2 regions of the Leptothrix cholodnii SP-6 genome follow, and region 2 is predicted to be linked to the other one. Evidence: predicted binding sites of a transcription regulator. Region 2 holds the regulator's gene; the other holds the start of a gene.
What was found. The regulator FNR, encoded in region 2, switches genes on or off when oxygen is low (the NO sensors DNR and NnrR bind a similar motif). The targets are predictions, from matches to a motif close to TTGATNNNNATCAA.
Positions count from the first base shown of each region.

Region 1: a site for FNR is predicted at 1,741-1,754, ahead of LCHO_RS00580 (OmpW/AlkL family protein). Genes of this name have one in related genera too.

Region 1 covers NC_010524.1:118,430-121,692, forward strand. Annotated here, with positions in the region: gene LCHO_RS22505 (TfoX/Sxy family protein) at 1-215, opposite strand, end outside; gene LCHO_RS00575 (5-formyltetrahydrofolate cyclo-ligase) at 335-925, shown strand; gene LCHO_RS00580 (OmpW/AlkL family protein) at 1,009-1,605, opposite strand; gene metF (methylenetetrahydrofolate reductase [NAD(P)H]) at 1,855-2,694, opposite strand; gene LCHO_RS00590 (TlyA family RNA methyltransferase) at 2,730-3,263, opposite strand, start outside.
Region 2 covers NC_010524.1:3,055,147-3,058,409, reverse strand. Annotated here, with positions in the region: gene ccoG (cytochrome c oxidase accessory protein CcoG) at 1-727, shown strand, start outside; gene LCHO_RS13875 (PI-PLC domain-containing protein) at 743-1,006, shown strand; gene LCHO_RS13870 (hypothetical protein) at 1,003-1,335, shown strand; gene fnr (fumarate/nitrate reduction transcriptional regulator Fnr) at 1,348-2,085, opposite strand; gene hemN (oxygen-independent coproporphyrinogen III oxidase) at 2,258-3,263, shown strand, end outside.

The DNA of each region.
Region 1 (3,263 bases), 2.0 Mb from region 2:
CCGCCGGCGCGCTGGTAGGCGAAGGGCTCGCAGCCGGCCGACTCGAAGACGGCCCGGCTCTGCGCATCGACCTTCAGGTAGAGCCGGCCGTCGGCGATCAGCGCGATGAACAGGTCGTCGACATAGAAACCCTGGCCGCCGAACATGCGCCGCGACCGGGCCCGGCCGAGCGGCGCCAGCAGCTCCAGCACGTGGTTGACGAGTTCTTCGGCCATGCGCAAGTCTAGGCCGGCGGCGGGTGCGGGGAATCACGGTCGTCGCGATTTGCCCGGGGCCGGCGCCACCCGCACAATCGGCGCCATCCTGATCTCGCGCCGCACGCCGGCCCACGCGCATGCCCTCCTTCAAGCTGCCCGAACCGCCCCGAGACAAGGCCACGCTGCGCAAGCAGCTGCAGGCCGAACGCATGGGCATGAGTGATCGCCACCAGCGCTCGGTGCACCTGCAGGAGGTGCTGCAGGTCTGGCTGCTGTCGCGCCGCGAGAAGACCATCGGCGCGTTCTGGTCGATCAAGGGCGAGTTCGATGCCCTGCCCGCGCTCTACCGCTGGAGCGAATCCGACCCCGCGCGCCGCATCGGTCTGCCGGTGATCGACAAGAAGACCAAGCAGCTGCGCTTTCACGTCTGGTACCCGGGCTGCCCGATGGAGGAGGACGCCTTCGGCATCCTCAAGCCCAAGGACACCGAGGAGTTCCACCCCGAGCTGCTGCTGGTGCCGTGCGTGGGCTTCGGCCCCAAGGGCATCCGGCTCGGTTACGGCGGCGGCTTCTACGACCGCACGCTGGCGCAGCTCAAGCCGATGCCCTACACCGCGGGCGTGGGCTACTCGCACGGCTACATCCCGTGGCTGGAGGCCGAGTCGCACGACGTCCCGCTCGACGCCATGCTGACCGAGGACGGCGCGGTCTGGGATCGCGACGCCTGAATGAATGCAGCCGCGGGGGTTGCCCGCGGCTGATGTCTCCTGCGCTGTCACGCCCGGGTCGCGGGCGTGCAGACACCCTCAGGTCAGAACTTGTAGCCCAAGCCGATACCGATCAGCGTCGGATCGACCTTGAGCGTGCCCAGATTGGTCGCGCCGAGGCTCAGGTCGGTGCGGATCTGCACCTTCTTGACGTCGAGGTTGAGCGACCACTGCTTGTCGATCGCGTAGTCGACGCCTGCCTGGAAGGCCAGGCCGAAGCTGTTCTTCTCGACCGACAGCGCGCCGTTGAGCAGGTTCACGCTGGAGAAGCGCGTGTAGTTCACGCCGGCGCCCACGTAGGGCTTGATCGCGCCCAGGCCGGTGACGTGGTACTGCGCGGTCAGCGTCGGCGGCAGGTGCTTGAGGGTGCCGATGAAGCCGCCGTGGGCGGTCGAGCTGACGTCCTGCTTCTGCGGGTAGGTCAGGATCAGTTCGGCGGCGAAGTTCGGCGTCACGTAGTAGGTGAAGTCGACTTCCGGCAGCCACTTGCTGTTGATCGACACGTCGGTGATGGCGACGGTGTCCTTGTTGGCTGCGTCGAGGTAGACGGCGCGCGCACGCACCACGATGTCACCGGCCGACTGGGCCATGGCGACGGGAGCGAGGGCGGCGACGGCGAGAGCGATGCAGAGCTTTTTCATCAGAGGGACTCCTTGGATGGAAGGGCGGCCCGAGTGCGAATCTCGGATCCAGGCCTTCATTGAGCCCTCGCTCGGGGTTCGACCCCTTGTGTCTGCGCAACAGCTGGCCCGGATGGCCTTGCGCCTTGTCGCGGTTTGACGTGCATCAGCAGTCGGCTGCGGGAAATGACGCCTTGCAGCAACGCTTTCCCGGCCGATCTGTTGCGCGGGCGCTGACCCGGCCCGCTGCACCGGGCCGGATCCCGGGGTTCAGAGCCCCAGTCGCTCGCAGATCTGCAACACCGCCGCACTGCTGTTCATCGTGTAGAAGTGCAAGGCCGGCACGCCGCCGGCACGCAGGCGCTCGCACAGGTCGGTGACCACGTCGAGGCCGAAGGCCTTGATGCTGGCGCTGTCGTCGCCGTAGCTCTGCAGCCGCAGGCGGATCCAGCGCGGGATCTCGGCGCCGCTGCCGTCGGCGAAGCGGATGATCCCGCTCGAATTGGTGATCGGCATGATGCCGGGCACCACCGGGATGCGCGCGCCCAGCGCCTGGGCGTCGTCGACGAAGCGCCAGTAGGCGTCGGCGTTGAAGAAGAACTGCGTGATGGCCGAGTCGGCCCCCGCCTGCACCTTGGCCGCGTAGGCCTGCAGGTCGGCCTGCGGGCTGCGCGCCTGCGGGTGCATCTCGGGGTAGGCGGCCACCTCGATGTGGAAGTGGTCGCCGGTCTCGGCGCGGATGAAGGCCACCAGGTCGCTGGCGTAGCGGAACTCGCCGAACGCGCCGTAGCCGCTCGGCAGGTCGCCACGCAGCGCGACGATGCGGCGCATGCCCATCGCCTTGAACTGCGCCAGCCGCTCGCGCACCGACTCGCGCGTGGCGCCGATGCAGGTGAAGTGCGAGGCGCCCTGCCAGCCCTCGTCGAGGATGGCCTGCACGGTGGCCAGCGTGCCGTCCTGCGTGCTGCCGCCGGCGCCATAGGTCACCGAGCAGAACTGCGGCTGCAGCGCATACAGCGCCTGGCGCGCGGCCGCCAGCTTGGTCACGCCCTCGGGCGTCTTGGGCGGGAAGAACTCGAGGCTCAGCGGCAGGGAAGGGGTCGTGGTCATGACGGAATCGCTTTGGACGGGCGCAGCCGCGAGGCTCAGGCCGCAGGGGTCGCAGGCTCGGGGTGGCGCACCCAGATGAAGAATTCGGTGTTGCCGTTGCCGCCCTCGATCGGGCTCTGGAAGTAGGCGTGCACCTTCATCGGCCAGTCGCGGCAGCACTGGCGCACGCGGGTCTCGACGTCCTGGAAATACGCCTTGTTGCGCACGATGCCGCCCTTGCCGATCTGCGCGGGCTGCAGCTCGAACTGCGGCTTGACCAGCGCCAGCAGGTCGCCACCGGGCGCGAGGTAGCTGAACAGCGTCGGCAGCACGTGCGTCAGCGAGATGAACGAGACGTCGGCGGTGATGAAGCCGAAGCTGGCTTCGGGCCACTCGGCGGCGAACGCGCTGCCGGCCACGTCGCGGGCGTTGATGCCCTCGTAGCAGACCACCCGCTCGTCGCCGCGCAGCTTGGCGGCGAGCTGGTCGCGGCCGACGTCGAGGCCGACCACCTTGACGGCGCCCTTGTCGAGCAGCAGGTCGGTGAAGCCGCCGGTGCTCTGGCCGACATCGAGGCAGGTGCGCCCGCG
Region 2 (3,263 bases):
CATCATCACCTACGACGCCGAGCGCGGCGAGCCGCGTGGTTCACGCAGCAAGAAGGCCGACCCGACCGCGCTGGGCCTGGGCGCCTGTGTCGACTGCAACCTGTGCGTGCAGGTCTGTCCGACCGGCATCGACATCCGCAAGGGCCTGCAGTACGAGTGCATCGGCTGCGCCGCCTGCATCGACGTCTGCGACAGCGTGATGGACAAGATGGGCTATGCCCGCGGCCTGGTGCGCTACACCACGCAGAACGGCCTCGACGGACGCTGGACGCGCGCCCAGATGTGGCGGCGTGCGCTGCGACCGCGTGTCCTGATCTACACCGTGATCCTGATCGTGATCGTGGTCGCCCTGGGCGTGAGCATCGCGATGCGATCGCCGTTCAAGGTCGACGTGGTGCGTGACCGCGCGTCATTGGCGCGCATCGTCGACGACGGCGTGATCGAGAACGTCTACCGCCTGCAGATCATGAACGCCACCGAAACGACGCAGTCCTACCGCGTCGCCGTCGAGGGCTTGCCGGGGTTGAGCCTGCCCGTGACGGCGCCGGTGCAGGTGGCAAGCGCCGAGGCGCGCTGGATCACCGTGGCCGTGCAGTTGCCGCCCGAGTCCGCCAGCCGTGCCGGCAGCGGGGCGCACACCATCCATTTCGACATCCAGCGCGTGGAGTCCGGCGGCGCTGCGCCGGCGACGCTGCGCGAGAAGTCGACCTTCGTGATTCCACGTTGACAAGCAGGAGCAGCCATGTCGATTGCAGTACAAGCCCCCGGTCCAGCCACCTTGCCGTGGTGGCGTGAGCGCATGTTGTGGCTGGTGCTCGGTGGCCCGCTGGTGGTGATCATGGCCAGTTTCGTGACCCTGGCGCTGGCGTTGAGTCATCCGGACCCGGTGCTGAGCACGGCGCAGTCCGCACGCACCGAATCGGCCGGCGCGACCGGATCGGCGATCGACCCTTCGCGCCTGCCTGCTCAGCAGGCTCGCAACCATGCGGCCACGGGCGGCAAATGAAAGCCGAACTGCGCAACGACCCCGACATCGAGGACCTGGCGCCCGACTACGAAGCGTCCACGACCTTCCCGATGTCGAATTGGGCCAAGCGGCTGTCGGTCGTCTGGTGGCCGGCCTTCCTGTTGGCGGGCGTGACCGAGATGCTGGTGTTCGCCTTCGTCGACCCGGAAGATCTGCGCTGGCTCGGCGGCGCGCCGGTCGACCTCGACCGCACGGCGGTCTACACGGCGGCCTTCTTCGCGTTCTGGGTGCTGATCGGCATCGCCTCCAGCCTCACGCAACTGCTGATGCGTGAGTCGAACGACCTGAACCGGCGTCGTTATCCCTGAGCCTGCAGATCTTCAGCAGCCGGCGCCGTTGACCACGCGCTGCAGGGCGTCCTGGTCGATGATGCGGATGTCGCGCTGCTTGACCTCGAGATAGCCCTCGTCCTGGAACTTCGAGAAGGTGCGGCTGACGGTCTCGAGCTTGAGGCCCAGGTAGCTGCCGATCTCCTCGCGCGTCATGCGCAGCACCAGCGCCGAGGCCGAGAAACCACGCGCCTGCAGGCGCTGCGTCAGGTTCAGCAGGAAGGCTGCCAGGCGCTCCTCGGCACGCATGCTGCCGAGCAGCAGCATCACGCCGTGGTCGCGCACGATCTCGCGGCTCATGATCTTGTGGAACTGGTGCTGCAGCAGCGTGAACTCGCGCGACAGGCTCTCGAGCTGGCCGTACGGGATCAGGCAGACCTGCGAATCCTCGAGCGCCACCGCATCACACGAGTGGCGGTCGTTGCTGATGCCGTCCAGGCCGATCAGCTCGCCGGCCATCTGGAAGCCGGTGACCTGCTCGCGGCCGTCGGTGGCCGACACCACGGTCTTGAAGAAGCCGGTGCGCACGGCATAGAGCGCCGCGAACGCGTCGCCGGAATGGAACAGGCTCTCGCCGCGCTTGACGCTGCGGCGCGTGCTCACCATGTTGTCGAGCGAAGACATCTCGTCGTCTGACAGGCCCACTGGCAGGCACAGTTCGCGCAGATTGCAGGCCGAGCAGGCCACTTTGAGCGCGTTGAGCTGGGAGGAGGCGGCAGTGTCTTGCATGATTTGGTTGATCCTGGGAAGGAATGGCCGACACCTTACCAGCATGCACCGGCAAAGTGCCTCTGTGGTCATGGCGAAGTGAGGGTCGACTCAGGGAATTCTTGAATAGCGCGGACGCATGGTGCTTGAGCCATGTCAAGGTACAGCGCCACCGGCACGGCACAGTGCGCACATGCACACGACGATCTCCGCAGGCACGCAGCCCCAATCCGCGACCACGATCAACGCCGACGTGGCCGCCACGGACCACCAGCCGGTTCTGAGCGAGGAACTGCTGCGCCGCATGGACGGCCCCGGGCCACGCTACACCTCCTACCCCACGGCGGATCGTTTCGTCGAGGCCTACACCGCCGATCACTACCGCCAGGCACTGTCCCAGCGCAGCATCGGTGCGGTGGGCGGCGCAGGTGGGCCGCTGTCGGTCTACGTGCACGTGCCGTTCTGCGAATCGGTCTGCTATTACTGCGCCTGCAACAAGATCGTCACCCGCGACCACGGCCGCTCGACCGCCTACATCGACGCGCTGGCGCGCGAGCTGGAACTGGTCACGCAGACGCTCGGCCGGGGCCAGCGCGTCTCGCAACTGCATTTCGGCGGCGGCACGCCCACCTTCCTGAGCGATGCCGAACTCGACCGCCTGATGGGCGAGTTGCGCCGGCATTTCCACATCGAGCCGCATGGCGAATATTCGATCGAGATCGACCCGCGCACCGTCAGCCGCGAGCGCCTGGCTCACCTCAAGGAGCTCGGCTTCAACCGGGTCTCGTTCGGCGTGCAGGATTTCGACGCCGACGTGCAGAAGGCGGTGCACCGCGTCCAGCCTTTCGAGCAGGTCGAGGCGCTGATGAAGGATGCGCGCGAGCTCGGCTTCCATTCGATCAACGTCGACCTCATCTACGGCCTGCCCAAGCAGACGCCCGAGAGCTTCGCGCGCACCGTGCGCCAGGTCGCCGGACTGCGGCCCGACCGCATCGCGATGTACGGCTACGCCCACCTGCCGCAGCGCTTCAAGCCGCAGCGTCGCATCGTCACCGAAGAGCTGCCGCGTGGCAGCGACCGCATCGGCATGCTGTCGCAGGCCATCAGCGGCTTCATCAGCCACGGCTACCAGTACATCGGCATGGATCACTTCGCGCTGCCCGAGGACGGCCTGGCGCAGGCCAAGCGGCAAGGGCGGC